DNA from 2 places in the Sphingomonas sp. BE138 genome. Region 1 is predicted to be linked to the other one. Evidence: riboswitches for the same ligand, from Rfam matches in the RefSeq annotation. Region 1 holds a riboswitch; the other holds the start of a gene.
What was found. Region 1 has a riboswitch for glycine ahead of J2Y58_RS00120 (L-serine ammonia-lyase). Riboswitches for the same ligand answer to the same signal wherever they lie in the genome.
Positions count from the first base shown of each region.

Region 2: another riboswitch for glycine. It lies ahead of gcvT (glycine cleavage system aminomethyltransferase GcvT); the one in region 1 lies ahead of J2Y58_RS00120 (L-serine ammonia-lyase).

Region 1 is NZ_JAVDUC010000001.1:12,460-28,179, forward strand. Features, by position in the region: gene J2Y58_RS00075 (patatin-like phospholipase family protein) at 1-256, opposite strand, end outside; gene J2Y58_RS00080 (DUF2891 domain-containing protein) at 308-1,303, opposite strand; gene J2Y58_RS00085 (DUF979 domain-containing protein) at 1,300-2,205, opposite strand; gene J2Y58_RS00090 (DUF969 domain-containing protein) at 2,202-2,852, opposite strand; gene J2Y58_RS00095 (hydantoinase B/oxoprolinase family protein) at 3,048-6,602, opposite strand; gene J2Y58_RS00100 (nucleoside deaminase) at 6,832-7,323, shown strand; gene J2Y58_RS00105 (arsenic transporter) at 7,387-8,637, shown strand; gene J2Y58_RS00110 (hypothetical protein) at 8,777-9,196, opposite strand; gene J2Y58_RS00115 (TetR/AcrR family transcriptional regulator) at 9,488-10,111, opposite strand; glycine riboswitch at 10,196-10,284, shown strand; gene J2Y58_RS00120 (L-serine ammonia-lyase) at 10,389-11,801, shown strand; gene J2Y58_RS00125 (TonB-dependent receptor) at 11,851-13,353, opposite strand; gene J2Y58_RS00130 (TonB-dependent receptor plug domain-containing protein) at 13,396-14,292, opposite strand; gene J2Y58_RS00135 (PAS domain-containing protein) at 14,525-15,082, shown strand; gene J2Y58_RS00140 (CheR family methyltransferase) at 15,075-15,720, shown strand, end outside.
Region 2 is NZ_JAVDUC010000012.1:100,454-116,173, reverse strand. Features, by position in the region: gene proS (proline--tRNA ligase) at 1-141, opposite strand, end outside; gene J2Y58_RS15120 (DMT family transporter) at 233-1,132, shown strand; gene gcvPB (aminomethyl-transferring glycine dehydrogenase subunit GcvPB) at 1,522-3,186, opposite strand; gene gcvPA (aminomethyl-transferring glycine dehydrogenase subunit GcvPA) at 3,183-4,541, opposite strand; gene gcvH (glycine cleavage system protein GcvH) at 4,689-5,060, opposite strand; gene gcvT (glycine cleavage system aminomethyltransferase GcvT) at 5,063-6,214, opposite strand; glycine riboswitch at 6,381-6,483, opposite strand; gene J2Y58_RS15095 (hypothetical protein) at 6,603-6,866, shown strand; gene J2Y58_RS15090 (MFS transporter) at 6,873-8,057, opposite strand; gene J2Y58_RS15085 (PQQ-dependent sugar dehydrogenase) at 8,156-9,382, opposite strand; gene rimP (ribosome maturation protein RimP) at 9,577-10,161, shown strand; gene nusA (transcription termination factor NusA) at 10,161-11,780, shown strand; gene J2Y58_RS15070 (4-oxalocrotonate tautomerase family protein) at 11,780-12,010, shown strand; gene J2Y58_RS15065 (DUF448 domain-containing protein) at 11,991-12,728, shown strand; gene infB (translation initiation factor IF-2) at 12,725-15,520, shown strand; gene rbfA (30S ribosome-binding factor RbfA) at 15,633-15,720, shown strand, end outside.

The DNA.
Region 1 (15,720 bases):
AGTCGTCGGGGATCGCGCTCCAGTCGCGGGTGTCTTCGGGAGCCGGACGCCAGAAGTCGGTGAGCCGCGCGGTACGTTGGGCGGGGGCGTTGCCGGCGATGATCGCGCCGCTGATCGCGCCGACCGATGCGCCGACGATCCAGTCGGGGCTGACGCCCGCGTCCTCCAGCGCCTGATGGACGCCGGCGTGATAGGCGCCGAGCGCATTGCCGCCGCCCAGGATCAGCGCGACGCGGCAGTCGGGATGGTCGGTCATCGGAAAGGCTCACGGTTGCAGGAGGTTGTGCCTCCTACGCGCGGGCAGGGACTACGGCTCCAGCGCGAGCAGCGCAAAGGTGGCGAGCCAGTGTTCGCCCATGTAATCGTCGCCGAGATGCGGCAGGCTGGCGGCGAGATGGTCGCGTGCGGCCTGCTCGGCGCGCCCGGCGACCGGGTGGTCGGGGCCGAGCGTGGCGGCGATCGTGCGCCAGCACCAGGCGCGGCTGAGGTTCAGGCCGTCGAGATGCGCGATCTTGCCGTCGCTGCGGTCGGAGACGATCGCGGGGGTGAAGAGCGTCGCGGGTTCGCCGGCCGCGATGCGCGGCAAGAAGGCGTCGAACCAGCGGCGGAAGGCTGCGGTATCGAGGACGCGCGTCATCAGCAGCGCGACGGTAAGCGCGGGCGAGAGGAATTCGTCGCCGCCCGGCTCCCACGCCTGGCAGTCGCGGTCGCCGGCGTGCCAGCGCTGCGCGGTGGCGGCGATCAGCGCTTGCAGATCGGGGTCGTGGCGGGCGGCCCAGTCGTGCGCCAACGTCAGCGCGAAGCCGGTGTTGAAGTGCGTGCCGACGCGCATCGGATAGGTCAGGCGCGGCAGGAAGGCGTGGAAGCGCGCAGCGATCAGGCGGGCGAGCGGCTCGATCGTCGCGGCCCAGGGCGCGGGGTGGCGGGCGGCCTCGTCATGGAGCGCGAGCAGCCACGCCCAGCCGTACGGGCGTTCGAACCCGGCGCTGGCCGGGCGCCCGACATAGGCGATCTCGCCGGCGATCTTGTCGGGCGTGAAGGTGGCGTCGGCGCGGGCGCGGATGTCGGCGGCGGCGGCAAGATCGGGGTGGCGGCGGAGCAGCCGCAGCAGCTGCCACCAGCCATGGACGCAGCTGTGCCAGTCGAAGCTGCCGTAGAAGGCGGGGTGGAGTTGCGACGGGGTTTGCGCGTCCTCCGGCGCGGTCAGGACGTGGAGTAGGACGTTCGGATATTCGCGCCCGACATGGCCGAGCGTCAGGGCGGCGAAGCGGTCGGCGGTGGCGCGGTCGAGCTGGGTGGTCATGCGATCATCGCGTAGAGCAGCAGGATGTTGAAGGCGAGCAGCGCGAGTGCCGTCGGCACCTGTGCGCGGATCACGCCGTAGCGGTCCTTCAGGTCGAGCAGCGCGGCGGGGAGCAGGTTGAAGTTGGCGGCCATCGGGGTCATCAGCGTGCCGCAGAAGCCGGCGAGCATGCCGACGGCGGCGACGATCGCGGGGTCGCCGCCGGATTGCCGGATGAGCAAGGGCACGCCGATGGCGGCGGCCATCACCGGGAAGGCGGCGAACGCGTTGCCCATCACGATCGTGAAGAGCGCCATGCCGAGCGCATAGGCGAGCACCGCGCCGAGGATGCTGCCCGCCGGGATCACCGCGCCGATCAGCGCGCCGACGACCTCGCCGACGCCCGCCAGCGCGAAGACCGCGCCGAGGCTGGCGAGCATCTGCGGCATGATCGCGACCCAGCCGATGTCGTCGATGAGGCCGCGCCCGGCGGCGAACGGCTCGGCGGCGCGGGCGCGGAGCAGGAGGCCGCACAGGACGAGCGCGACCAGCGTGCCGAGCGTGAGCGCGACGAGCGTCGCCTGCCTAGGGTCCACGAGGGCGGGGAATTGCTTGAACGCCAGCGTGCCGAGCAGCGCGGTGGCGGGGATGACGAGCGCGGGGATGAAGACGCGTGCGCCGTGACGGTCGTCGGCGGGCGGGGCGGGGGTGCTGCGCCTCATGCGGCCGGAGGCGGCGAGCGCGACGAGGGTGAGCACCAGGACGCCGTTGGCAATGTCGCCGAGCCGGTCGCCGATCAGAAAGGACAATGCGATCAATGCGTGAAAGGCGGCGTTGGCCCAGCGGCGGTCGCGTGCGGACAGCAGCGCGAACGAGGCGAAGACGAGGCCGGCGACGCCGTAGACGAGGTTCAGGCCGATCATCGCCGCTTCAGCCGGCGGTCGAGCAGCAGCAGGCGGGTGCCGTGGATCAGGAAGGCGGCGACCGCGGTGGGGATCGCCCAGACCGAGAGCTGGAACGGTTCGAGGACGATGCCATAGCCCTCCAGCACGCCCTTCATCAGCAGGATCGAGCCGATCGCGATAAAGATGTCCTCGCCGAAGAACAGCCCGATATTGTCGGTGGCGGCGGCCATCGCCTTGACCTGTTCGGCCCAATCGGCGGCGCCTTGCCGCTCGGCGGCGGCCTCCGCCATCGGGGCGACCAGCGGGCGGACCGTCTGTGCGGGACCGGCGACAGAGGTGAGGCCGAGCGCGGCGGTGACCTGGCGGAAGAGGAGGTAGCCGGCCAGCAGCCGGCCGGCGGTCGCGCCGCGCAAGCCGGCGACGAGCGCACGGGCGCGCGACTGGAGGCCGCGCCGTTCGAGCAGGCCGATGACGGGCAGGACCATGTAGATGGCGGTGACGTAGCGGGTGTCGTTGAAGGCGCGGCCGAAGGTGGCGAGCACGGTGAGCGGATCGAGCCCGGCGGCGAGGCCGGTGACGAGCGCGGCGGCGACGATCACCAGCAATGGATTGAAGCGCAGCAGGAAACCCGCGGCGATGACGGCGATGCCGGCGAGGACGAGCATGTCAGCGCGGGCTCCGACGGGGCAAATATTGGCGAAGGTGGCGCGGAACGGGAGCAGGGTGTGCGCGCCTTTTGATAGTCTCGCCTTCACCGCCAATATCTTGGGAGGCGTTTTGTAGAGGTCGCGACAGCTTGGAGGTCGTGCTGTCCCGCTCCGTTCGCCGGGGTGGTTGATGCGGGCGGGGTGGTTGATCGATCATCGCGCCGCCTCTCCATACCCGCCACCGCCGGGCGTTTCGATGACGAGGACGTCGCCGGCCGCCATGTCGACCGCGGCGGTGGAGGCGAGTGGTTCGGTCGTGCCGCCGGCGCGCTCCACGCGGTTTGCGCCGGGTCGGCCGTCCGCGCCGCCGGACAGGCCGAAGGGCGCGACGAGGCGGCGGTTGCTGAGGATCGCGGCGCGCAGCGGCCGGAGGAACCGCAGGCGGCGGATCGTGCCGTGGCCGCCGCGGTGCGCGCCCGCGCCGCCCGAGCCGCGGCGGATCGCGAAGCGCTCGACCAGCACCGGGTAGCGGGTTTCCAGCACCTCGGGATCGGTCAGGCGGCTGTTGGTCATGTGGGTCTGGATCGCGTCGGCGCCGTCATGGTCGGGGCCGGCGCCCGCGCCGCCGGCGATCGTCTCGTAATATTGGTAGGTCGCGTCGCCGAAGGTGAGGTTGTTCATCGTGCCCTGGCTGGCGGCCATCGCGCCGAGCGCGCCCAGCAACGCGTCGGTGACGACCTGGCTGACCTCGACATTGCCCGCCACCACCGCCGCGGGGGCGCGAGGGTTGAGCATCGAGCCTTGCGGGACGATCAGCGTGACCGGTCGGAGGAAGCCGTCGTTGAGCGGGAGCGCGTCGTCGACGAGCAGGCGCAGGACGTAGAGCACCGCGGCGCGGGTGACCGCCAGGGGCGCGTTGAAATTGCCCGGATGTTGCTCGCTGGTGCCGGTGAAGTCGATCGTGAGGTTGCCGTCGTCGGCGACGACGCGCACCTCCACGGCGCTGCCGTTGTCGAGCGGGTAGCGGAAACGGCCATCGGGGAGCGTGGCGATCAGGCGGCGCGCCATCGCCTCGGCATGTGCCTGGACGTGCGCCATGTATCCGGTGACGACCGCGGCGCCGTGACGGGCCACGAGCCCGCGCAGGCCATCGGCGCCACGCGCGCAGGCGGCGACCTGTGCGGCCAGGTCGGCGATGTTCTGGTCGATGTTGCGCGCCGGGTAGCGGCCGCCGGCCAGCAGGTTGCGGATCGGCGATTCGAGCAGCGCGCCATCGTCGACGATCAGCACGTCGTCGAAGACCACGCCTTCCTCCGCCAGCGTGCGGCTGTCGGGGGGCATCGAGCCGGGGGTGGTGCCGCCGACGTCGGCATGATGGCCGCGCGCGGCGACGAAATACGCAGGCGCGTCCCCGCCGGCGAAGACCGGCATGACGACGGTGATGTCGGGGAGGTGGGTGCCGCCGCGATAGGGGTCGTTGAGCGCATAGGCCTGCCCCTGGCGCATCGTCCCGGCGCGATTGGCGATCACGGTGCGGATGCTTTCGCCCATCGAGCCGAGGTGAACCGGGATGTGCGGGGCGTTGGCGACGAGCCCGCCGTGCGCATCGAACAGCGCGCAGGAGAAGTCGAGGCGCTCGCGGATGTTGACCGAGGCGGCGCTGCGCTGGAGTGCGGCGCCCATCTCCTTGGCGATGCCCATGAAGAGCCCGGCAAAGATCTCCAGCCGCACCGGATCGGCGGCGGCGTCGGCGGCTCGCTCGATACGGGCGGCGGTGCGTTCGAGTAGCAGGGTGGCGTCCGGCAGGACGCGCGCCGACCAGCCGGGTTCGACCACCACGGTTGAGACGGGGTCGATCAGGAGCGCGGGGCCGGGCAGGTGTGCGTCGCGGGCGAGCTGCGCGCGGTCGTAGACCGGCAGGTCATGGAGTGCGCCGGCAAGGTACATGCGCGCGGTGTCGATCGGCGCGCCGGTCGTCGCGGGAAGCGTCGGCGGGGGAAGCGAGGCGGTGTCGCCGCCGGTCGCCTCCACGCGAAGTTGCTCGACCACCAGCGCGTCGTCGCTGGTGAAGCCGAAACGCTGCCGGTGTGCGTCCGCGAAGGCGGCGCGCATCGCGCGCGGCGTGCTCCAAGCGACCGGGATCGTCTGGTCGGTGCGCGCGTAGCGGAGGTGGGCGTGGGTGTCGGTGCGGATCGTCTCCGTCGCGACGCCCTGCGCGGCGAGCGTGGCGGCGGCGGTCCGTTCGGCCTGCGCGCGGGCGTCGTCCAGTGCGGGGTCGTCGAGCGGACAGGCCACGGTGGCGTCGTGGACGGTGCTGCGCGCGGCGAGGCCGATGCCGACCGCGGAGAGGACGCCGGCGAGCGGGTGGATCAGCACCTGCTCCATGCCGAGCGCGTCGGCGACGAGGCAGGCGTGCTGCCCGCCCGCGCCGCCGAAGCAGGCGAGCGCGTAGGCGGCCGGATCCTCGCCGCGCGCGACGGACACGGCGCGGATCGCGCGCGCCATGTTGGCGACGGCGATCGCGACGAGGCCCTCGGCGGCGGCCTGCGGGGCGAGGCGGTCGCCGGTCGTCGCCTCGACCTCGTCGAGGAGGCGTGCGAGTGCGGCGTGCGCGGCGTCGGCGTCGGGGGGCTGGTCGCGGTTGGGGCCGAACAGCGTGGGAAAGTGCGCGGGCTGGATCTTGCCGAGGATCAGGTTGCAGTCGGTGACGGTCAGCGGACCGCCGCGACGGTAGCAGGCCGGGCCCGGGTCGGCGCCCGCCGAGGCGGGGCCGACCAGCAACCGGCCGCCGTCGAAATGGCAGATCGAGCCGCCGCCGGCCGCGACGGTGTCGATCCGCATCATCGGCACCGCGACGCGCACGCCCGCGAGCATCGCGTCGGTGCGGCGATCGTATCGCCCGGCGTAGAGTGAGACGTCGGTCGAGGTACCGCCCATGTCGAAGCCGATGACGCGGTCGAACCCGGCGGCTTCGGCGGTGCGTGCCATGCCGACGATCCCGCCGGCCGGACCGGAGAGCAGCGCGTCCTTGCCGTGGAAGCGCGACCCCGCGACCAGCCCGCCGCTGGATTGCATGAAGAGCAGATCGGGGCCGAGCGATGCTTCAAGCCCGGCGACGTAGCGGCGCAGGACGGGCGAGAGGTACGCGTCGGCGAGCGTGGTGTCGCCGCGCGTGACGAGGCGGATGACGGGCGCGGCCTGGTGGCTGACCGAAACCTGGGTGAAGCCGGCGGCGCGGGCCAAACCGGCGAGCCGCTCCTCGTGGGCGGTGTGCTTCCAGCCGTGCATCAGGACGATCGCGACGGCGCGCAGACCCCCGGCATAGGCGCGGGCGAAGGCGGCGGCGGCAGCGTCCGCGTCCAGCGGGGTGAGGATGGTGCCGTCCTCGGCGACGCGTTCGTCGATCTCCACCACCTGCGCGAACAGCGGAGCGGGGCGGCGGATGGCGCGCGCGAAGATGTCGGGCCGGTCCTGATAGCCGATCGACAGCGCGTCGCCGAAGCCGCGCGTGATCGCGAGGAGGACGGGTTCGCCGGCGCGTTCCAGCAGTGCGTTGGTGGCGATGGTGGTGCCGATGCGGATGTCGCAGGGCGGCAGCGCACCGTCGCCGACACCGGTCAGCGCGCGGATCGCGGCCTCGGCGGCGTCATGGCGGCGGTCGGGATCCTCGGACAACAGCTTGGCGGTGACGAGCGTGCCGTCGGGGCGGCGCGCGACCACGTCGGTGAAGGTGCCGCCGCGGTCGATCCAGAACTGCCATCGGGTCATGGCCGGCTGTGTGTCATCATCTGCGGCGGATCGCCAGCGGTGTCGTCAGTGTGTCGTTTCGTGGCGGGCGCCGCACCCACCAGCGTCATCGCCGCGGAGGCGGGGATCCGGAACCTCTGACGACGGGGGCCGATCGCTGGACCTGCGCGTCCGGATTCCCGACTTCGCGGGAATGACGGTTGAGCGTCGGGCCGTGCACCCAAATCCCGTGCGGCGGCGTTGGGGGGCGATGGATCAGGAAGACGAACGCTGGATGCGCGAGGCGATCAAGATCGCGCGATCGAAGGGGAGCGATCCCTCCACCTCGCCCTTGGGGGCGGTGATCGTGCGCGGCGGGCGGGTGATCGCGGCCGAGCGCAACCAGACCCACGAGCTGCCCGACGCGACCGCCCATGCCGAGATGATGGCGATCCGGCGCGGGTGCGAGAGCGAGGGCGCGCTGGAGCTGCGCGATGCGACGCTCTATTCGACGCTGCAACCGTGCGGGATGTGCACCATGGCGTCGATCTGGTCGAAGGTCGGGCGCGTCGTCTACGGCGCGGGACGCGACGACGTGCACGCGATGTATTTCGAGGCGCGGCATGTCGACACGCTGACCTTCATCGCCGATGCGTATCGCGACGACATCGTGATCGAGGGCGGGTGCCTGCGCGCGGAGTGCGCCGAGCTCTATTACCCGCCCGACGCCGATCTGCCGGAGGACGAGCAGGCCAACCTCTGACGAAAGCGGGCGTGCGGCGCCCGGGCGCTGGTGCGCGCGCACGCGATCGGGCAGGGGCGCCGCATGACGATCGCCACCGCCGCGACCTGGGGCATCTGCGCCGCCGCCACCGCAGGAGTGATCGCGCGACCGTTCCGCTGGCCCGAGGCGATCTGGGCGGTGGCCGGCGCGGCGATGCTGCTGGTATGCGGGCTCGTCACGCCGCGCGAGGCGCTGTTCGCGGTCGGAAAGGGGGCGGACGTCTACCTGTTCCTGATCGGCATGATGCTGCTCAGCGAGACGGCGCGCGAGCAGGGGCTGTTCGACTGGGTGGCGGCGACGGCGGTCGGCCATGCGCGGGGATCGCCCCGGCGGCTGTTCCTGCTGGTCAATGCCACGGGCGTGGTGACGACGACGTTTCTGTCCAACGATGCGACCGCGGTGGTGCTGACCCCGGCGGTGTATGCCGCGGCGCGCACGGCGCGGGCGGAGCCGCTGCCGCTGCTGTTCGCCTGCGCGTTGATCGCCAATGCGGCGAGCTTCGTCCTGCCGATCTCGAATCCGGCCAATCTGGTGCTGTACGGGGGGCGGATGCCGCCGCTGGGTGAATGGTTCGCGTCGTTCGCGGTGCCGTCGGTGGCGGCGATCGTGGTGACGTTCGTGGCGTTGCGCTGCGTCGAGCGCGCGCGGCTGACGGGGGTGTGCGAGAGCACGGTGGCGCGGGTGCCGCTGACCCCGGCGGGGAAGGCGGCGCTGGCGGGGATCGCCGCGACGGCGGTGCTGCTGCTGGCGGTGTCGGCATTCGACCGGCCGCTGGGATTGCCGACGTGCATCGCGGGCGCAGCGACGATGGGGGCAGTCGCGGCGCTCGTGCGGCGCTCGCCGGCAGCGACGGTGCGGGCGGTGTCGTGGAGCGTGCTGCCGCTGGTCGCGGGGCTGTTCGTGCTGGTCGAGGCGCTCGATCGCACCGGCGTGATCGCGCGGGTCGCGGTGGGCCTGCGCGACCTTGCCGCGGAGCCGGTGCGCGGGGCGGCCTGGTCGGGCACGGTGCTGGCGTTCGCGTCGAACCTGATGAACAACCTGCCCGCCGGCCTGATCGCGAGCACCGCGGTGGCGCAGGCGCAGCCGCCGCGGGTGATCGTCGACGCGCTGCTGATCGGGGTCGACCTGGGGCCGAACCTGTCGATCACGGGGAGCCTGGCGACCATCCTTTGGCTGCAGGCGATCCGGCGCGAGGGAGAGGACGTCGGTTTCTGGCGGTTTCTGAAGGTCGGGGCGGCGACGATGATCCCGGCGCTGGTGGCGGCGCTGGGAGCGCGGTTGCTGATCGGGTGAGCGCGCCGGGGGCCGGGCCGGAAAGGGAAAAGTCGGTCGCTTCACCCCGTTCATGCCGAGCCTGTCGAAGCGCGTGCGTTTGGCACACGTCCTTCGGCACGCTCAGGCCGAACGGGGGAAAAAGGCAGCCGCGCCGACGTTACGCCTGGCGGCGTGCGTTGCCGAGCTTGGCGACGCCGATGCTGTCCATCATCAGTTCGTATTGCGCGGGCGAGAAGCCGGCCTTGAGGAAGCGCTTCAGCTCCTCCGTGGGAATCGTGTAGCCATAGTGCCAGCCGAAGACCGCGATACGGCGCAGCGCCTCCAGCCGTTCGTCGGCGAGCATGCGGTTGTGCGGCGGCTTGAAGAGGATCGCGAGTGCGGTGGCGATGCGACCCGGGCGGTTCAGCGACGACAGCCGGTCCTGACGGGCGAGCGCCACGACGGACCATTCCAGCGCGGAGAGGCGCGCGGGCGCCTCCGGCACCGGATCGGCGCAGGGAGCTGGGGCGGCAAGCGGGGCGCCGGAAAGCGGGGTGGTGACGACCGCGCGGTCGTCGTCGAGCATCAGATAGGCCATGGGCGATCTCCCCAAGAGAATGTGGGCAGGACAGGGCGGGCGCCACCGTTCCCGGCGTCAGCGACGACGGGGGAAGCGCGAGCGGGAACGGTACGCGGGAAAAACGGTCGGTCGGGGCGCGGCGATCAGGTCGCGCCGGGGCGGGCGTGGGAACGAGGATCCATCAGCGGCTCCTGCGATGCTGAGGTGCCGGGGTGGCTCCCCATTCCGTACCGCCTGGTATATAAACCGTCCGACGGACCGTCAACGACTTTCTGTACCGGTCGGTAATTTATTTTTTACAGCCGCGCATCAGGCGGTCGGCCACATCGACAGGCTGAGATCGACGATGCGGTCGAGATCGGCGCGCGTGGCGCCGGAGGTAGCGAGCACCGCCATCCCCTGAAGCAGTGCATAGAGGTAATGCGCCAGCCCCTGCGGATCGACGTGCACGGGCAGGTCGCCCTCGGTCTTGGCCTGTTCGAAGCGCGCGACCAGCGCGGCGTTCGACGAGGCGCGGCGTTCCATGATGTGCGCCTTGATCGAGTCGGCGGCGGCGCTGCACGCGGTGGCGCTGATGACGCCCATGCAGCCTTTCGGGTCGCAGCTGCTGGTCTGCGCCGCGACCGCACCGCGCATGAAATGCTCGGCGACGCCGCGCGCGGTCGGCTGTTTCAACGCCTCGCGCGTGTAGGCGAGCTTTTCCGCCTCGTAGCGGTCGAGCGCCTGGTGGAAGAGCTGTTCCTTGTTGCCGAAGGCGGCGTACAGGCTGGGCTTGGTGATGCCCATCGCGGCGGTGAGGTCCGCTATCGAGGCGCCGTCATAGCCCTTGGCCCAGAACACGCCGAGCGCGGCGCCGAGCGCGGCCTCGGGGCAGAATTCGCGCGGACGCCCGCGGGTGGGGGCGGGGGCGTCGGCAAGCACGGTCGATTCCATAACGGCCGGTATATAATGCGGCGGCAGCCCGGCGTCGAGGGGCGGCTTGACCGGTTCGCGATGCGCGCCGATACCGCGGCCGACGACGTCGATGTGGGAGAGACCGGGCGTGCCCCGGCGCCGAAGGAGCAACCGCCCCGGAAACTCTCAGGCAAAAGGACCACATCGGCCAAGGACATCTGGAGAGAGGCGGCGGGGAGATCCGGCGCCCGCCGACGGGATAGCGATCTCAGGCGCAAGGGACAGATGGGGCATGCACTCCGACCCGCGAGGATACATGCAGCCCGATTTTCCGACCCCAGCGCTGGACCGATGCGCGTCGCGGCCGATCAGCATCGCCGAACTGTTCACGATCGGGATCGGGCCGTCGAGCTCGCACACGGTCGGGCCGATGCGCGCGGCGTTCGACTTCGCCCAGCGCGCGGTGGCGCAGGAGCAGGCGGTGACGGGGGTGCGGTGCGACCTGTACGGATCGCTGGCGCTGACCGGGCGCGGTCATGCCACCGACACCGCGGCGATCCTGGGATTGGCGGGGTGGGAGCCGGAACGCGTCGATCCGGATGCCGCGCCCGGGTTGCTGGCCGACATCCGCGAGCGATCGAAGCTGATGCTGGCCGGGGAGCGGACGATCCCCTTCGCGGAGGCGATCGACATCGTCTTCCACCCGCGCGACTTCTTGCCGGAGCATCCCAACGGCATCGGCTTCACCGCGCGGCTGGCGGACGGGACCGGCTATGCCGAGACGTATTTCTCGATCGGCGGCGGCGCGATCCTGCGCAAGGGTGCGCCGGTGCTGGCGGAGAATATCGCGGTCCGGCACCCGTTCTCGTCAAGCGCCGAGCTGCTGGCGCTGGGGGACACGACCGGGCTGTCGATCGCCGAGATCGTGCGCGTGAACGAGGAAGCGTGGCGCTCGCCCGCCGAGGCCGACGCGTTCCTGGACGCGGTGCGCGACGCGATGAGCGACTGCATCGACCGCGGGATCGCACACGACGGCGTGCTGCCGGGCGGGCTGAAGGTGCGGCGGCGCGCGCGGGCGCTGGAGCAGGCGCTGACCGGGAACACGCCGGGCCGCAACCCGGCCGAGGTGTTCGAATGGGTCAGCCTGTGGGCACTGGCGGTGAACGAGGAGAATGCGGCCGGCGGGCGGGTGGTGACCGCGCCGACCAACGGCGCGGCCGGCGTGCTGCCGGCGGTGCTGCGCTTCTACGAGACGCTGGTGGCGCCGACCAAGCCGCCGACGGTGCGGCAGGAGGGCGCGCGGCGGTTCCTCTACACCGCGGCGGCGATCGGGATGCTCTATAAGAAGCGCGCGTCGATATCCGCCGCGGAAATGGGGTGCCAGGGCGAGGTGGGCGTCGCCTGTTCGATGGCGGCGGGCGCGCTGGCGGCGGTGCTGGGGGGCAGCAACCGGCAGGTGGAGAACGCCGCCGAGATCGGGATGGAGCACAATCTGGGGCTAACCTGCGACCCGATCGGCGGACTGGTGCAGATCCCGTGCATCGAGCGCAACACGATGGGCGCGGTGAAGGCGATCAACGCCGCCTATCTGGCGCTGCGCGGCGACGGCAGCCATGTCGTCAGCCTGGACGCGGTGATCGAGACGATGCGCCAGACCGGCGAGGACATGCGGACGCAGTACAAGGAAACCAGCCTGGGCGGGCTGGCGGTGAACGTCGTCGAGTGTTGAAGCGGCGCCGGGCGAACCCGGCGCCGCTTCCGCGTCAGTGGATCAGACCCTAGAAGTCGAGGCGCAGCGTCGTCGAGATCGCGCGGCCCGTCAGCAGGCGACCGCGAACGATCCCGCTGGCGGGGATGCGATCCTCGTCGATGCCGGTCAGCGCGACCGCATCGAACAGGTTGGTGGCGTTGACCGACACCAGCAGCCGCTCGGTCGGGCGCACCTGCACGAAGGCATTCGTCGTCACATAGCCCGGCATCCGGAGCAGGTTGACGTCCTGCGCATAGCTGTCGGTGGTGCCGATGAAGACCGCGCCGAGCGCGAAGCGATCGTTGCTGATCTGTGGCGTCGCCTGGAAGATCAGGCTGGCCTGGTGGCGCGGCGTGTTGCCGTTCAGCGCCGAATTGACGAAGTCGCGCACGATCGTCGCATCGGTGTAGGTCGCGCCGCCGGTCAGCGAGAACAGGCCGTAGCGCAGCCCGCCTTCGAACTCGAGCCCCTTGGCGCGGTAGTCGCGCGCGATCACCGAACCGTTGGAGGTGTTGATGTTCGAATCCTGCGCATCGACGTGGAAGCCGGTCAGGTTCAGCGTCACGTTGCGGTGGCGGAACTTGACCCCCAGTTCGGCCTGCTTGACCGGGTCGTAGGCCGCCTGCGGGATCGCAAGTCCGCCGGAGGCATTGTCGATCACCGCGCCGAAGGTGAGGCGGTCGGCATTGGCGCGCGCGCCGCGGCTGTAGCGTGCGAACACCGCCAGCGGCTCGGCAATGCGGAAGTTCACGCCCGCCGAATAGGACAGGTAGCGATAGTCGTAGTCGACATTGCCCGGCGCGGACGGGGTCACGCCCACGCGCTGTTCGGCGGGCGAGATCACGCCGTCACCATCGACGTCGCGCGCGACCTGCCCGACGCGACCGCCGCCCAGCTCGACGCCGTAGACCTGGCCGTGGGCGCTGCCGAAATCGTAGCGCAGGCTGCCGCCGATCGACACGCGGCCGATGTGGTAATTGGCCGAGGCGAAGGGCGCGTTGACCGCATAGGACAGCCGCAGCGTGCGGCGCTGCGTGCCGGACAGCGGGTTGAGGGCATAGATGCCGTTGGCGGTGCGCGCGCGCCCGGCGCTGTCGAAGACGTCGAGCAGCGCCGCGTCGCCGCCGCCGCTCACCTCGGTCACCGCCACGCCGTAGAGGATCGAGGTGTCGATCTGCTGGCGCGCGGCGTAGAAGCCGGCGGTGGTCGTCAGGTCGCCGCCGCCCAGGTTCCACACGCGGCTGGCGCGCAGGTCGTTGGTGACGTTGCCGACATCCTGCTGGCGACGATCGCGGATGTTGTAGATCGCGATCAGGCCGTTGCCGTTCAGCGCGGCGGGCTCGGCGATCGCCTGGCCGGCGGCGGCACCGCTGGCGTAGCGGAACGAGCCGCCGGTCGCGCCGAGCCGCGTCAGCGCGGCGGCGGGCGACAGGTACAGGCTGCTGAACGGTCCGATCAGCCCGCCCGAGTGGCCGGCGACGCGGAAGCGCTCGGTAATCGTCCAGTCGGACAGCGCGAACTGCCCTTCCACGCCGAGCGCGCGCTCCTTGACGTGCTGTCCGTCGCGAATGTCCTACCGGACGGGCTGGTTCTGCTCGTCCAGCAGCACGACCGATTGCAGCGCGCGCGTGGACAGCGTGTCGTGGGTCGGATCGAAGCCGGGCACCGCCGCCAGCTTGGGATCGGCGTCGCTGCCGGTCACGCGCAGCGGCACCGAATCGTAGAAGGGCGAGCGGTCGTCGAGATACTTGGCGTAGAGGCGGATGTAGCCGTTGGCGAATTGGCGGGTCACGTTGCCCTTGAACTGGCCGCCGCGCTGCCCGTCGAAGCCGATGCGGCGCGGGCCCTCGCCCTGGCGGTAGAAGCCGCCGACGTGGAAGCGCCAGTCGTCGCCGAGATGGCCGCCGTAGTCGAAGTCGGCGCGATACTGGTCGAAGTCGAGCCCGGCGGTCAGCGCGACGGCGCCGCCCTCACGCTCCCCGGTCTTGGAGATGAAGTTGATGAGCCCGCCCGGCGAGTTGCTGGCGAAGGTGGAGGCGGAGCCGCCGCGGATCGCCTCCACCTGCGCCAGGTTGAGGTCGACGCGCAGGAAGCTGTCGGAGCTGGCGCCGACGATATCGCCGAACTCCATCACCGGCAGCCCGTCTTCCTGAAGCTGCACGAACTTGGCGCCCGAAGAGGACAGCGGCAGGCCGCGGATCGTGATGTTGGCGATGCTCTCGCCATTGGGGGCCTCGGCGAGCACGCCGGGGATGTCGCGCAGCAGCTCACCGACCGAGCGCGGCGCCAGCTTGGCGATCTCCGCCTCGCGCAGCACGCTGGTCGAGGTGGCGCTGTCGAGCCGGTCGCGGCCCTTGGCGACGCCGGTGGTCACCACGTCCTGCGCGGGCGCGACGGCCTGCGGCATCGCAGGGGCGGGATCGGCAGCCGCCGCGGTGGCGGCGATGACGCCAAGGGCGGCCGAGGTCATGAGAAAACAGCGTGTCAACGAAAGATCCCCTCCTGGCGACTGCTTCAGCCGCGAACGAGCCCTGCTACGCGCTAAGGTTTTGATTTTCCGTTACGTACGAACCGGCCGCATCGCCGCGCCGAACGGCCGGTCGCCGATCGCCGCCACCGGAACGGCGACTGTGCCAAAGCGGGTTGTTATTGTGTCGCCTTCGTGCGTAATCCCCGGATACCGCGTCGAGATCGGAGAGTGCGTGCCCCCGGAACTTCCCGCAGCACTGGTGGAGTATCTGCAACAGTCGCGCGTCGCCCTGGCGATCGCGGCGGCGGACGACGACAACCATCTGCTGATGGTCAACGCCCGCTTCTGCACGCTGACGGGCTACGCGCCCGAAGATGTCGTCGGGCGCAACTGCCGGATGTTGCAGCGCGACGCATCGAACGACGAACCGCGCGCGCGGCTGCGCGAGTTTCTTGCCCAGCCGCGGCAGGCGAACGTACGCACGCCGATCGTCAACTTCCGCAAGGACGGCACGCCGTTCGTCAACCTGCTCTACATGTCGCGGCTGCGGTCGATCGACGGCGCGACGACCTATATCTTCGCCTCGCAGTTCGATGTCAGCCGATCGCAGCCCGAATTGCTGAGCGATTACGATGCGCAACTGGCACAGACGCTGGGCCGGTTGACCCCGATCGCCGGTGACGCCGGGATCGTGGTGGAGGGCACGCTGCTGACCATCGCCAACAGCGCGGCGACCGTCGCCCAGGCCAAGATGATGCTGGCCGGGCTGGAGACGGACGTCCGTGCATAGCAGTGGGGCGCCCCGTACGCCCGCACCCGCGCGCCCCGCGTCGGTCGCGGTGCCGGTGGTGGGGATCGGCGCATCGGCGGGCGGGCTGGAGGCGCTGCGCGAGATGCTGGCGCCCGCGCGGATGCCGACCGGGCTGGCGTTCGTCGTCGTCCAGCACCTGGATCCGCATCACGAAAGCATGCTGGCGCAGCTGCTCGACCGCGCCACGTCGCTGGAGGTGCTGCAATGCGCGGGCGGCGAGCGGATCGGGGCGGATACGGTCTATATCATTCCGCCGGGAAGGGGGCTGGCGATCCGGGACGGCGTGCTGGAGCTCACCGATTTCCAGCAGCCGCGCGGGCTGCGGCGCCCGATCGACGACTTCTTCCTGTCGCTGGCCAGCGACCAGCAATCGAATGCCGCCTGCGTGATCCTGTCGGGCACCGGCGCGGACGGAACGACCGGGTTGCGTGCCATCAAGGAGAACGGCGGGGTCGGCGTCGTCCAGCAGCCCGAGAGCGCGCGCTACGACGGGATGCCGCTGTCGGCGGTGGGCACCGGCCTGATCGACTTCGTGAAGCCGGCCGGCGAAATCCTGGAATGCCTGCAAGGCTTCTTCCAGCGCCGGAACACCGACCCGCGCGAGCGCGAGGCCGGGG
Region 2 (15,720 bases), on a different contig from region 1:
CTCCCAGATGCCATAGCCCCACGGGCGGATGACCATGCAGCCGCGGACGCCCGATTCCTCGGCCATGTCGGCCTCGGCGATGACGGATTGATACCAGGCGGCGAAATCGGCCTCGCGGGTGACGGAGAGAGCATGCTTCATGGCGCCGCGCGATAGCGGCAAAAGCGCCCGATCGCCAAGCGGGATCGCGCGGGGTTCCTTTGTTGCGGTGCGGCGGTTAGGGAGCCGAGCCATGTCGGGTGACCGCGTCCTGAAGGGCATCGCCCTGCGCCTCGTGGCGATCTTCTTCCTGTCGACGATGTCGGCGCTGGTGAAGCTGGCGGAAACGCGCGGTGCCTCGCTGCCGGAGACGATGTTCTGGCGACAGGCGTGCGCGCTGCCGGTGGTGCTGGCGTTCGTGGCGTCGACGCGCGGGCTGGGGTCGCTGCGCACGACCCGGATCAAGGGGCATCTGGCACGCTCGCTGGTCGGCGTCGTCGGCATGGTGTTTACCTTCGGGGCGGTGCTGCTGCTGCCGCTCGCCGAGGCGACGACGTTCCAGTTCACGGTGCCGATCTTCGCGACAATCCTGGGCGCGCTGGTGCTGGGTGAGCGGACGGGCGTGCAGCGCTGGGGCGCGGTGCTGGTCGGGTTTGCGGGGGTGCTGGTGGTGGCGCAGCCCGGGGGCGGCGAGCACGTGCCGCTGTTCGGCGCGTTCGTCGGGTTGATGGCGGCGCTGTTCGTCGCGCTGGTCGCGATCCTGTTGCGGCAGTTGCGCGACGAGCCGTCGGGGACGACGGTGTTCTGGTTCTCGGTGCTGACGCTGCCGCTGATCGCGGTGCCCTATGCCTTTCACCTTCAGGCGCACGACTGGCTGACGTGGGTGAACCTCGCCGCGATCGGCCTGGTCGGCGGATGCGGGCAGCTGGCGCTGACGGGTGCCGCAAAGCTGGCGCCGGTGACGACGGTGGTGCCGATGGACTATTCGGGGCTGATCTGGGCGACGATCTACGGCTGGCTGCTGTTCGGGGTGCTGCCCAGCGCAATGACGTGGCTGGGCGCGCCGATCATCATCGCCAGCGGGCTGTTCATCGTCTGGCGCGAACAGCGGCTGGGCAAGCAGCAGACGGTGACCGCCGCGCCGGAGGATTGATGCTGCACCTTCATTGCTGAGATGCTATGTTTACGGCGGTCCCAGCATGGGAGGTTGTCGATGGAAGATCCTCTTTCTGTGTTTCGCCAAAGTCTTCGGCTGGTGGCGAAAGCTCGTCGGAAAGCGAAGCCGGCCCCAAGCCGGCGGCGTCGGCCGCCGCCGAAGGGCGCCGGTGGCCTCGTACCGTCCCCCGTCACCCCCGATGCTCCGGTACTGAGCGGCGGGGCGGCCTTGTCGCTACCCGATTAGGTTCCTGGCCCTCAGTCACCCCGGCGAAGGCCGGGGTCCGGTTGGGCAAGCCGACATGACGACGCGCATCGCGCCGCCATGACCGTTGGGAACTGGACCCCGGCCTCCGCCGGGGTGACAGGGCAAATGAGGGGTGAGCGTTACTCCGCCGCTTCGGCCTGTACGACCGGCGGCTTCCACGTCAGTACCGGCTTGCGCGCCGCCAGCGTCTCGTCGAGGCGCGCGCGCGGGGCGAAGTGCGGCGCGGTCTTGAGCGACGGGTCGCCCGCCTTCGCGCGCTCCGCCACCGAACGCAGCGCGCCGATGAACTGATCCAGCGCGGCGCGGCTCTCGGTTTCGGTCGGCTCGACCAGCATCGCACCGTGGACGACCAGCGGAAAGTACATGGTCATCGGGTGAAAACCCTCGTCGATCAGTGCCTTGGCAGCGTCGATCGTCGAGAAGCCGGCCGCAAAGCCCTTATCCGAGAAGATCGCCTCGTGCATGCACGGCCCGGCGCCGGCGAACGGCGCGTCAAGCACGTCCTCCAGAGAGCGCAGCACGTAGTTCGCGTTGAGCACCGCGTCCTCGGCGACCTGGCGCAGGCCGTCCGCACCGTGGCTCAGGATGTAGGTCAGCGCGCGGGTGAACATGCCCATTTGGCCGTGGAAGGCGACCATGCGGCCGAAGCTGTCGGCATGGTGGTCGCCGGCATTCTCCTCCTCGACCAGCCGCAGCGTGTCGCCATCCTTCTCGACGAACGGAAGCGGCGCGAACGGGGTCAGCGCTTCCGAGAACACCACCGGCCCCGACCCCGGCCCGCCGCCGCCGTGCGGGGTCGAGAAGGTCTTGTGCAAATTGATGTGCATCGCGTCGACGCCGAGGTCGCCCGGCCGCACGCGCCCGACGATCGCGTTGAAGTTCGCGCCATCGCAATAGACGTAGCCGCCCGCGGCATGCACCGCGTCGGAGATCGCCTTCAGGTCGCGCTCGAACAGCCCGCAGGTGTTCGGGTTGGTGATCATCACGCCCGCGACGTCCGGCCCGAGCCGCGCCGTCAACGCCGCGGTGTCGACGCGACCGTCCGGCGTGGCGGGAATGTCCTCGACCGTGAAGCCTGCGAAGGCCGCGGTCGCCGGGTTGGTGCCGTGCGCACTCTCGGGCACCAGCACGACCTTGCGGTGACCCTCACCGCGCTTCTCCAGCGCCGCCTTGATCGCGAGGATGCCGCACAGCTCGCCATGCGCGCCCGCCTTGGGGCTCATCGCGACCGAGTGCATGCCGGTCAGCGTGACCAGCCAGTGCGCGAGCTGGTGGATGACCCCCAGTGCGCCCTGCACGGTATCGACCGGCTGGAGCGGGTGGACGTCGGCGAAGCCCGGCATCCGCGCGACCTTCTCGTTCAGGCGCGGATTGTGCTTCATCGTGCACGAACCGAGCGGGAACAGCCCGAGGTCGATCGCGTAATTCTGTCGGCTGAGGCGGGTGTAGTGGCGCACCGTCTCCTGCTCCGACAGGCCGGGAAGCCCGATCGGAGTGGTGCGTGCCAATCCCCCTAGCCCTCTCCCCCCCGGGGAGAGGGTTGGGTGAGGGGCCGAGGTCTCACCGAGACCGCCCTCTCGGTGAGACACCGCCCCTTCACCCCGGCCCTCTCCCCACAGGGGAGAGGGAGCGTCGGCAAAGTCGACGCCGGTCGTCTCGGTCGAGCCGATCTCGAAGATCAGCGGCTCCTCGAGCATCAGCGCCTTGTTGCCGGTGAAGGTGGGGGCGGTGTTGACGCCCGCGACGGGCGTGGTCGGCTTCCAGCCGCTTGCGTTGATGCTCATGCCAGTGCCTCCTGAAGCGCGGTCGCCAGCGCCTCGATATCCTCGTCGGTCGCGGTTTCGGTCACCGCGACGATCAGCCCGTTCGTCAGCGCGTCCTCGCCCGGATACAGTCGCCCGAGCGACACGCCCGCCAGCACGCCCTGGTCGGCCAGCGCCCGCACGACCGGCCGCGCCTCCTGCCCGATGTCGAGCGTGAATTCGTTGAAGAAGGTGTCGTTGATGACCTTGACGCCCGGCACCTGCGCCAGCCGGTCCGCGGCGCGGCACGCCCCGGCGTGGTTGAGCGCCGCCAGCCGCCGCAGCCCCGCCTCGCCCAGCAGGGTCATGTGGATCGAGAAGGCCAGCGCACACAGCCCGGAGTTGGTGCAGATGTTGCTGGTCGCCTTCTCGCGGCGGATATGCTGCTCACGCGTCGACAAGGTCAGTACGAAGCCGCGGCGTCCGTCCGCATCGACCGTCTGCCCGCACAGGCGACCCGGCATCTGGCGGACGTACTTTTCCTTGCAGCCGAACAGCCCGACATACGGCCCGCCGAACTGGAGCCCGACGCCCAGCGACTGGCCCTCGCCGACGACGATATCGGCGTCCATCTCGCCCGGCGAGCGCAGCGCGCCGAGCGCTACCGGCTCGGTCACGACCGCTATCAGCAGCGCCTTCTTCGCATGGCACGCATCGGCCAGCGGGGTCAGGTCGGCGATGCGGCCGAGGATATCCGGATACTGGACGACGACGCACGACGTATCGTCGTCGATCTTCGCGATCAGCGCGTCGAGATCGGTGTCGGCGCCCAGCACCGGCAACGCGGTGTCGAGCACGTCGCCGGTGTACGTCGCCATCGTCCTGGCGACCGACACGTAATGCGGGTGCAGCCCGCCCGAGAGGATCGCCTTGCCGCGCCGGGTGATGCGGCGCGCCATGCCGATCGCTTCCCAGCAGGCGGTCGAGCCGTCGTACATGCTCGCGTTCGCGACATCGGTGCCGAGCAAGGCGGCGACCTGCGTCTGGAACTCGAACAGCATCTGGAGCGTGCCCTGCGCGATCTCCGGCTGATAGGGCGTATAGGCGGTCAGGAACTCGCCGCGCTGGATCAGGTGATCGACGCTGGCGGGCACGTGATGGCGGTAGGCGCCCGCCCCCAGGAAGAACGGCACGTCGCCCGCCACGGTGTTCCGCCGTGCGAGCGCGGCCATGTGGCGTTCGACCGCCAGCTCGCTGGCGTGCAGCGGCAGGTCGCGGATCGGGCCGTCGAGCCGGGCGGATTCGGGCACGTCGGCGAATAGATCGTCGATCGACGATGCGCCGATAACGCCGAGCATCTCGTGGCGGTCGGTGGGGGTCAGGGGCAGGTAGCGCATGGTTTACTCCGGCCCCCTCCCCTGCGGAGAAGGGGTAGGGGGAGGGGTTGCGTCTTGGGGTAAGGGATCGGCATCGCGCGGCGCTGGCCGCATACGAGCACGCACCCCACCCCAACCCCCTCCCCGACGGGGAGGGGGCTAGTTACGTCACAACTTCGCGACGAAGGCGGCGTAGGCGGTTTCGTCCATCAGCGCGTCGAGTTCCGACGTGTCCGACAGCGTGATCTTGAAGAACCAGCCCTCGCCTTCCGGATCGCTGTTCACCAGCGCCGGTTCGTCGACGAGCGCCGGATTGCCTTCCAGCACGGTCCCGGAGACGGGCGAGTAGACGTCCGATGCGGCCTTCACGCTCTCGACGACCGCCGCCTCATCGCCCTTGCCGAGCGAACGCCCCGCGTCGGGCACTTCGACGAACACGATGTCGCCCAACTGGCTCTGCGCATAGTCGCTGATGCCGACCGTGCCGGTGTCGCCATCGACATCGATCCACTCGTGATCCTCGGTGAAATAACGGCTCATCTTTACTTCACTCCTCGGAAGTAGCGGTGGGGAACGAACGGCATCGCGGCGACGGTGGCGCGGTGCGCCTTGCCACGCTGCGACAGGGTGACGACGGTGCCGGGCACGGCATCGGCGAGCGGGACATAGGCCATCGCGATCGGCGCGCCGACGCTGGGGGCAAACCCGCCGCTGGTGACGCGTCCGACCACCGCGCCCGCGGCGTCGACGACATCCGCGCCCTCGCGGACCGGCTGACGCCCGTCGACCAGCAGGCCCACGCGCTTGGTAGTGGGACCGTTCTCCCGCTCGGCGAGGATGCGCGCGGCACCGGGGAAGTCGGCCGCCTCGCGCCGCCGCTTGAACAAGGCGAAGCCGAGATCGGCCTGAACGGGGGTGGTACCGGGATCCAGGTCGTGGCCGTACAGCGGCAGCCCCGCCTCCAGCCGCAGCGAGTCGCGCGCGCCCAGCCCGATCGGCTTGATCTCCGGTTGCGCGACCAGCGCGTCGGCGAACGCCTCGGCCGCCTCGGCCGGCACCGACATTTCGACGCCGTCCTCGCCGGTATAGCCGGAGCGGCTGATCCACAGCGCATGGCCGTTCCATTCGAACGCGCCCGCCTGCATGAAGGTCAGCGCGTCGACGCCGGGCACCAGCCGTGCGACCGCCGCGACCGCCTTCGGCCCCTGCACCGCCAGCAGCGCATGGTCCTCCATCATGTTGAGCGTCACGTCGTCGGGCAGATGCTCGATCATGTGCGCGACGTCGTCATACTTGGTCGCGCCGTTGACGACCATGTAGATGCGGTCCGGCGCTTGCGGGGTCAGCATCAGATCGTCGAGCACGCCGCCGTCATCGTTCAGCAGCAGCGAGTAGCGCGCCTTGTTCAGCGGCGCGTCGCTGATTGCGGCGGGCATCAACGCCTCCAGCGCGGTCGCGACATTGTCGCCGGTGATCGACAGCTGGCCCATGTGGCTGACGTCGAACAGCCCGGCGTTCTCGCGCGTCCACAGATGCTCGGCCATGATGCCCTCGTACTGGACGGGCATGTGATAGCCGGCGAACTCGACCATCCGGCCGCCCTTGGCACGGTGCCATGCGTCCAGCGGGAGCGTCAGGATTTCGAGCGGCTCGAAACCATCGTCATCATGGGTCGTGGCGGGGGCGTCGCTCATCATCGGTCTTCCGTCGCAAGAGGTCGGTCGCACGAAGCCCTCGGGCCCGGTGGCGATCCGATAGTCCCCCTCTGTCACGGAACCTGAGAGCTTTCCTCGGACATGGCCGAGTTACCCCTTCGGTGGGCGAGGCGCGATGACGCACCGCCGCTTTCCAGAGTGTCGATCGGCCGGCGCGGTCCCTGCTGCCTGAGAGATTCCGGGGTGGTTGCTCCTTCGGCGGCGGCTGGTGACCTGAAAGGCCGGCCGCGCTCTCCCGCGCCCGCCCATGCCCCTGTGCGCGGCATCGACTACCCTGCCCTCTACGCCAGCCGGGATCGGAGTCAATCGGCGATTGGAGCCGTCACGCCGGCAAAACGTTCACGGCACGAACGCCAAGGAGATCGCCATGGACACCGCCACCTCGCCCGTCGTCGAACGGATCGCGCGCGTGCTCGCCGCGCAGCATCTGAGCGCCAACGGCCACGGCACCGTCGAATCGGCCAGCGCGCAGGTCGATGCGCAGTGGAAGGATCATCGCGACGATGCGATCGCGGTGCTCCACACGTTGCGCGCGCCCAGCCCCGCGATGGCGGCGGCCGGCGACGTCGCGGTGTGGGAGCGGATGGTGCTGGCGGCGATCGCGGAGGCGAAGCCGGGCATCGTGATGTAGGCAGGATCAGGTGCGGCGGCGTCGCTCCACCAGCCACGACGCCGCCAGCACGACGAGTCCGGCGACCGCCAGCGCCGCGCCGACCGGGCCGGTCGAGGTCCAGCCCCAGCCGGCGGCGATCGCCATCCCGCCCAGCCACGGCCCCAGCGCATTGGCGGTATTGAACGCGGAATGGTTCAGCGCCGCGGCCAGCGCCTGCGCATCGCCCGCAACGTCCATCAGCCGTGTCTGGAGAACGGTGCCCAGCGAACCGCCGATCCCGATCGCGACCATCGCGACCAGCACGGTCGCGAAATGCCGCGCGGCGAACGGCCAGAGCAGCAGCGCGACGATGCTCCAGACGAGCACCAGCGCGGCGGTGGGCAGTAGCGCGCGGTCGGCGAATTTCGGCACGACCAGATTGCCCGCGGTCATGCCGATGCCGAACGCGGCGAGCGCGAACGGCACCATCCGCGGACCGACGTGCGTCACCGCCGCCATCGTGTCGGCCAGATAGGTGTAGACCGCGAACAGCCCGCCGAACCCGATCGCGCCGATGCCGAGCGTCAGCCACACTTGCGGGCGCTTCAGGGCTCGCAGCTCCCCCAGCGGGCTGGCCGCTGGATCGCCGCGGTCGCGCGGCGCGAAGAAGGCGACCAGCGCGGCGGTCAGCGCGGCGAGGCCGGCGACGACGATGAAGCACGAGCGCCAGCCGAGCAGCTGCCCCATGAAGTTGGCGAGCGGCACGCCGACGATCGTCGCGACTGTCAGCCCCAGCATGACGCGCGCGACCGCCTGCGTCCGCCGCCCCTGATCGACCAGCGATGCGGCGACCAGCATCGCGATCCCGAAATAGGCGCCGTGCGGCAACCCCGCGACGAAGCGGAACAGCATCATCCAGCCGTAGCTGGGTGCCAGCGCCGACAGTCCGTTGCCGATCGCGAACAAGGTCATCAACGCGATCAGCAGGTGCCGCCTCGCCATCCGTGCGCCGAGCACCGCCAGCGTCGGCGCGCCCACCACCACGCCCAGCGCATAGGCGCTGATGACATGCCCGGCGGTCGGCGCGTCGACGCCCAGGTCGCGCGCCATGTCGGGCAGCAGGCTCATCGTCGCGAATTCGGTCGTTCCGATCGCCAAGCCGCCGACGGCCAGCGACAAATGGATCAGGCCGACGGGCGCGGTGCGCACGTCGGCGATGGCGGTGGCCATGCGGATTCCCCGGTTCTGTGCTTGTTTCGCGAACTACCTAGCTGGCGATTGTGCAGTGCAGCGTCAAGCCCCGCGGCGCTCCGGGAAGATCACCCATATCAAGACGCGAGCGTCAGCCGCCGCAGACGGCCGGGCGAGCTGCCGCCATCCTCCAGCACCCAGATCGCGCCGTCCGGCCCCTGTTCGACCTCGCGGATGCGCGCGCCCAGCGACCATTGGTCGCCCTTGCTCGCGTTGGTGCCGTTCAGGTCGACGCGGACCAGCGACTGCGACGACAGCCCGCCGATGAACGCATCGCCCTTGTATTGCGGGAACAGGTCGCCCGAATAGATCATCAGCCCACCGGGCGAGATCACCGGATTCCACCACACTTTCGGGGCCTCGTAACCGTCGCCGGGGGCATGATCGGGAATGTCGCTGCCGTCGTAGTTCGAACCGTTCGACACGTTCGGCCAGCCGTAGTTGCGGCCCGGCAGGATCAGATTGACCTCGTCCCCGCCCTTGGGACCCATCTCCTGCTCCCAAAGGTTGCCCTGCGCATCGAACGCCAGCCCAAGCAGGTTGCGGTGGCCGTAGCTCCAGACCTCGGGAAGGAAGCCCTGCGCCGCCAGTGGGTTATTCGCCGCCGCCTTGCCGTCCGGGGTCAGCCGCAGGACCTTGCCGAGCGAGCCGCTCTTGTCCTGCGCGGGCGTGAACTTCTGCCGGTCCCCGTTGGTGAAGAAGAGATACTGGCCGTCCGGCGAAAAGGCGATCCGCCCGGAATAATGGCCGTCGCCGGTGACCAGCGGCGATGCGCGATACAGCGTCTCGATGCCGGTCAGCTGCTCGGCCCCGGCGTTGCCCGACAAGGTGCCGCGCGCCAGCACCACGCCCTTGCCGCCCTCCCCGGTCGCCGAATAGCTGAGATAGACGCGCTTGCTCGTCGCGAAATCGGGCGCGAGCACCACGTCCATCAACCCGCCCTGTCCGGCGGCATCGACGTCGATCGTCGCGATCGTGCGCCGCGACGATCCGTCGGCGGCGACCAGCAGAAGCTGTCCCGCCTTCTCGGTCACCAGCATCCGCCGGTCGGGCAGGAAGGTCATCGCCCAGGGCGCGGTGAAATCGGCGATGACCGCGCTGGCGAACGGCGTCCCGGCCACCGCCGTACCCGCCGGGAAGGTCGGTGACGGAGACGGAGTCGGACTTGCGCCAGGAGTGGGGCTGGGGCTCGGCGCGGGCGCGACCGGCGCGTCGGCCACGGGCTGCGTCGCGGCACCGTCCTCGCCGTTGCAGGCGGCCGCGGCGGTCAGCGCGATGGCGACGAACGCAATTCGATGAAACACGCCACACTCCTGCACTTATGTTATCTCCAACCTGAAATCCGCGCCCGCAGCATTGTTCCCGCGGTGCTCCGGCAGGTGCTTGCGGCTGTCGGCGGGTGGCGCTATATGACGCGTGCTTTCTCTTACATCGCGAGGTGCAAGGGGCTGCGGGGCCTGCTCCGCGGCGGCAAGAAACGCATGTGCGGTAGGTGCTTTTGAACGACATCACTCCCCTGGTACGGCTGATCGAACCGGAGGCCGACGCGCTCGGCTTTGCGCTGGTGCGTATCCGCCTGTTCGGCAAGGGCGACGAGCGCACGCTGCAGATCATGGCCGAGCGGCCCGACACGCGGCAGCTGAACATCGACGATTGCGCCGAATTGTCGCGCCGCATCTCCGACAAGCTCGACGCGCTGGAGGAGGCCGGACAGGACCCGATCGAGGGCGCGTACCGTCTGGAAGTGTCGTCGCCCGGCATCGACCGTCCGCTGACCCGCCGGCAGGACTTCATCGACTGGGCGGGCCACGAGGCGCGCATCGTGCTCACCGAGGCGGTCGACGGGCAGAAGCAGTTCAAGGGCGACCTCGAGGGGATCGATGCCGACGGCACCATCGCGATCCGCCACCCGCGCACCGGCGTGGTCGAGCGGGTGCCGTTCGCGCTGATCGCCGATGCCAAGCTGGTGCTGACCGATCGCCTGATCGACGCCACCGTCCCGCTCTCGATGGAGGGCGCGGACGAAGAGATAATCCAGGATACGTCCGCGGACGACGAAGACCAAGAAGAGGAAACCCATTGATGGCCACCGGCGTCACCGCCAACCGTGCGGAGCTGATCGCGATCGCCAATTCGGTCGCTTCGGAGAAGATGATCGACAAGGCGATCGTCATCGAGGCGATGGAGGACGCGATCCAGCGCGCCGCGCGCACGCGCTATGGCCAGGAAATGGACATCCGTGCGAAGCTGGACCCCAACAACGGCGACCTGCGGCTGTGGCGCGTCGTCGAGGTGGTCGAGCTGGTCGACGACATCTACAAGCAGGTCGACGTCAACGGCGCGCAGAAGCTGCAGCCGGGCGCGACCGTCGGCGACTATCTCGTCGATCCGCTGCCCCCGATCGAGTTCGGTCGCATCCAGGCGCAGGCCGCCAAGCAGACCATCTTCCAGAAGGTCCGCGATGCCGAGCGCGAGCGTCAGTATGAAGAGTTCAAGGAGCGCGCCGGAGAGATCATCACCGGCGTCGTCAAGCGTGTCGAGTTCGGCCACATCGTCGTCGATCTGGGCCGCGCCGAGGGTGTCATCCGCCGCGACCAGCAGATCCCGCGCGAAGTGGTGCGCGTCAACGACCGCATCCGCAGCCTGATCCTGAAGGTCGTCCGCGAGAACCGCGGACCGCAGATCTTCCTGAGCCGCGCGCACCCGGACTTCATGAAGAAGCTGTTCGCGCAGGAAGTGCCCGAGATCTACGACGGCATCATCGAGATCAAGGCCGCCGCACGCGATCCGGGCAGCCGCGCCAAGATCGGCGTCATCAGCCACGATTCGTCGATCGATCCGGTCGGCGCGTGCGTGGGCATGAAGGGCAGCCGCGTGCAGGCGGTCGTGCAGGAGATGCAGGGCGAGAAGATCGACATCATCCCCTGGTCGCCCGACACCGCGACCTTCGTCGTCAACGCGCTCCAGCCGGCCAATGTCGCGCGCGTCGTGATCGACGAGGAAGAGGATCGTATCGAAGTCGTGGTGCCGGACGACCAGCTGTCGCTGGCGATCGGGCGTCGCGGCCAGAACGTGCGCCTCGCCTCGCAGCTGACCGCCAAGGCGATCGACATCCTGACCGAGACGGACGCCAGCGAGAAGCGCCAGCAGGAGTTCGTCAAGAATTCCGAGACCTTCCAGAACGAGCTGGATGTCGACGAGACGCTGGCGCAGCTGCTGGTCGCCGAAGGCTTCGGCGCGCTGGAAGAGGTCGCCTATGTCGAACTCGACGAACTGGCGTCGATCGAGGGCTTCGACGAGGATCTCGCGCAGGAATTGCAGAGCCGCGCGCAGGAAGCGCTCGACCGTCGCGAACAGGCCAATCGCGAGGAGCGGCAGGCGCTGGGCGTCGAGGATGCGCTGGCCGAGCTGCCGTATCTGACCGAGGCGATGCTGGTCACGCTCGGCAAGGCCGGAATCAAGACGCTCGACGATCTCGCCGACCTGGCGACCGACGAGTTGGTCGAGAAGAAGCGCGCCGAGCCGCGCCGCCGCAACGACGACGCGCCGCGCCGCACCGATCGGCCGGAGAACAAGGGCGGCGTGCTGGGCGAGTACGGGCTGACCGACGAGCAGGGCAATGAGATCATCATGGCCGCGCGCGCGCACTGGTTCGACGACGAGCCGGCGGCCGAGCAGGCGGCGGAGGATCAGGACGCCTGATGCCGTTCGTATCGATCCGACTGGCGGGCGCGGCGACGCGCGAGCAGAAGGCGGGGGTCGTCGCCGACGTCACCGCCTCGCTGGTCGCGCGGCTCGGCAAGAACCCGGCCGCGGTGCAGATCGTGATCGAGGAAGTGCCGGCCGAAAACTACGGCGCCGGCGGTCAGTTGATCGCCGACCGCGACGCTCCCGCTGCCAAGGGAGACGCACATGCGGAACCCCGACCATGAGGCGCTGACCGGCACTCCCGAACGCTCCTGCATCCTCACCCGCGAGCGCGCGTCGCCCGCGGCGCTGGTGCGGCTGGCGCTCGCCCCCGACGGGCGGGTGCTGCCCGACGTGCGCGCCAAGGCGCCCGGGCGCGGCGCGTGGATCGGCGTGACGCGCGCCGCGCTCGACGAGGCGATCGCCAAGGGCAAGTTGCGCGGCGCGCTCGCCCGCGCGTTCAAGACCGCCGAGTTCACGATCCCCGCGGACCTGCCGGCGCTGATCGCGACCGCGCTGGAGCGCAACGCGCTCGACCGGCTGGGGCTCGAATCGCGCGGCGGCGCCGTGCTGACCGGCGCGGAGCGGATCGAAACCGCGGCGCGCGGGGGCAAGCTCCACGCGCTCTACCATGCCGCCGACGCGTCGGAGGACGGGCGGCGCAAGCTGGCGCAGGCGTGGCGCGTCGGCTCGGATCGCGAAGGATCCGACCTCAGGGGCTTGGCACTGCCGGTGCCGCGTCCCATATTGTCGTTGGCGCTGGGCCGCGAAAATGTGGTACACATCGGCGTCATCGACCGCGCTGCGGCACAACGACTCAGCGAAGCGCTCGATCGTTGGCTGCACTTTATCGGCCCTGATCTGAACTCCGCACCTTGCGCTACGGCCGCGCAAGGCGCATCGGCGCCCGGCACCGCCGGGACGACCGCACCGGCCGTGAGACTGCACGAGGAATTTGAGTGAGCGAGACCGACAACGACAAGCCGAAACTCGGAATGCGCCAGCCGCTGGGGCTGAAGCGCACGGTCGAGACCGGCAAGGTGAAGCAGAGCTTCAGCCACGGCCGTAGCAATACGGTGGTGGTCGAGGTGAAGCGTCGCCGCGTGCTCGGTCCGCAGGGCGCTGCGCCCGAGACGACGGCGGCGCCCGCCGCTCCCGCCCCGGCTCCGACACCGGCGCCCGCGCCGGTCGCCGCCGCGCCGCGCCGTCCCGCGCCCTCGAACGAGACCCCGCAGGAGCGTCAGGCCCGCCTGCTGCGCGAGGCCGAGGACCATCGGATGCACACGCTGGAGGAAACGCGGCGCCGCGAGGACGCCGAGCGCCAGCGTGTAGCCGACGAAGAACGTCGCCGTGCCGAAGAGCGCGCGCGCGCCGAGGCGGAAGCTGCCGCCAAGGCCGCGGAGCCGGCACCCGCTCCGACCCCCGCACCTGAACCGGTTGCCGAGGTAAAGGCGCCGGAACCGGCACCGGAACCGACGCCTGCTCCGGTTGCAGAGGCGCCTGCCCCTGCGCCGACGCCCGCGCCCGCTCCCGCTCCGGTCGCCGAGACCAAGCCCGTTGCCCCGGCACCGACGCCCGCCCCGGCGCCGCGCCCCGCCGCGCCAACCCCGCCGCCGGTCGTCGAGCTCGGCCGCGACCCGTCGATGCCGGCGCCGCGCCGCTTCTCGCCGGTCGCGCGGCCCGAGATTCCCAAGCCGCAGCCCAAGCCCGAACCGAAGCCGGCGGCGACGCCGGCTCCGGCGCCGACCGCCAGCGCGTCGGCCGGTGGCAGCAGCGCGCCGCGCAGCCTGCCGAGCGGCCAGGCCACCCCGCGCAACGCCACCCCGGCGCGTCCGCAGCAGCGCGACCGCAAGGGTGACGAGCGTCGCGGCGGCAAGCTGACCGTCAACCGCGCGCTCAACGAAGACGGCGCGCGCGCGCGCAGCCTCGCCGCGCTGAAGCGTGCGCGCGAGAAGGAGAAGCGTGGCTTCGGCGGCCCGCGCGAGCCGCAGGCCAAGCAGGTCCGCGACGTGCAGGTGCCCGAGGCGATCACCGTGCAGGAACTCGCGAACCGCATGGCGGAACGCGGCGCCGATCTGGTCAAGACGCTGTTCAAGATGGGCATGCCCGTCACGATGACGCAGACGATCGACCAGGACACCGCCGAGCTGCTGGTGACCGAATTCGGCCATAACATCGTCCGCGTGTCGGACTCGGACGTCGACCTCGCGATCGACACCACCGAGGACGCGCCCGAGACGCTGGTCACGCGTCCGCCGGTCGTCACGATCATGGGCCATGTCGACCACGGCAAGACCAGCCTGCTCGACGCGCTGCGCGGCACCGACGTGGTGCGCGGCGAGGCCGGTGGCATCACCCAGCATATCGGCGCCTATCAGGTCACGCTGAAGGACAAGTCGAAGATCACCTTCCTCGACACGCCGGGCCACGAAGCGTTCACCGCGATGCGCGCGCGCGGCGCCGACGTGACCGACATCGTCGTGCTGGTGGTTGCCGCCGACGACGGGCTGATGCCGCAGACGATCGAGGCGATCAACCACACCAAGGCGTCGGGCAAGCCGATGATCGTGGCGATCAACAAGGTCGACAAGCACGACGCGAACCCGCAGCGGGTCCGCGAGCGCCTGCTCGAGCACGACATCCAGGTCGAGATGATGGGCGGCGAGACGCAGGACGTCGAGGTGTCCGCGCTGAAGAAGACCGGGCTGGACGAGCTGATCGAGAAGATCCAGCTTCAGGCCGAACTGCTCGACCTGAAGGCGAACCCCGATCGCGCCGCCGAGGGCAGCGTGATCGAGGCCAAGCTCGACAAGGGACGCGGCCCGGTCGCGACCGTGCTGGTGACACGCGGCACGCTGAAGGTCGGCGACGTGTTCGTCGTCGGCGCGGAAAGCGGCAAGGTCCGTGCGCTGGTCGACGACAAGGGTCGCCAGCTCAAGCAGGCGGGGCCGTCGATGCCGGTCGAGGTGCTGGGTCTGTCGGGCACGCCGTCGGCGGGCGACCAGTTGCAGGTCGTCGAGAACGAGCAGCGGGCGCGCGAGGTCGCCGAGTATCGCCAGAGCGTGCTGCTCCAGAAGCGCACGACGTCGGCACCGACCAGCCTCGAGAACATGTTCTCGGCGCTGCGCGCGAATGCCGCGATCGAGTATCCGCTGGTCGTCAAGGCCGATACGCAGGGTACGGTCGAGGCGATCGTGGCGTCGATCAACAAGATCTCGACGGATCTGATCCGCGCGCGCGTGCTGCACTCTGGCGTCGGCGGGATCACCGAGAGCGACGTGACGCTGGCAGGTGCCAGCGGCGCGCCGATCATCGGCTTCCATGTCCGCGCCAATGCCAAGGCGCGCGAGATCGCCGAGCGGCAGAAGGTGGCGTTGAAATATTATGACGTCATCTACGACCTGATCGACGAGATCCGCGCAGGCATGGCGGGCGAGCTCGGGCCGGAGGCGTTCGAGACCGTCGTCGGTCGTGCGGAAATCCGCGAGGTCTTCTCGGCGGGCAAGCACGGTAAGGCCGCGGGTCTGCTGGTCACCGACGGTGTCATCCGCAAGGCGCTCAAGGCGCGCATCACGCGCAACGACGTCATCATCTACAACGGCGAGATCGCGTCGCTGCGTCGCTTCAAGGACGATGTCGCCGAGGTACGTGCGGGGCTGGAGTGCGGCGTGACCTTCACGCAGAACTTCACCGACATCCGTGCCGGCGACTATCTTGAAACCTTCGAGGTCGAGCTGCGCGAACGCACGCTGTAACTTGTTGTTCTTAGCCCTCTCCCCGGCGGGGAGAGGGTTGGGAGAGGGGCAGCCCCAGGCGCTGCACTCGGTGAGACCTCACCCCCTCTCTCCAGAGGGGAGAGGGAGCAGAATGAACCAACCTCAAGAAAAATCCGTCCGCACCCTGCGCGTCGGCGAGCAGGTCCGCCACATCCTGTCGGAGATCCTGCAACGCGGCG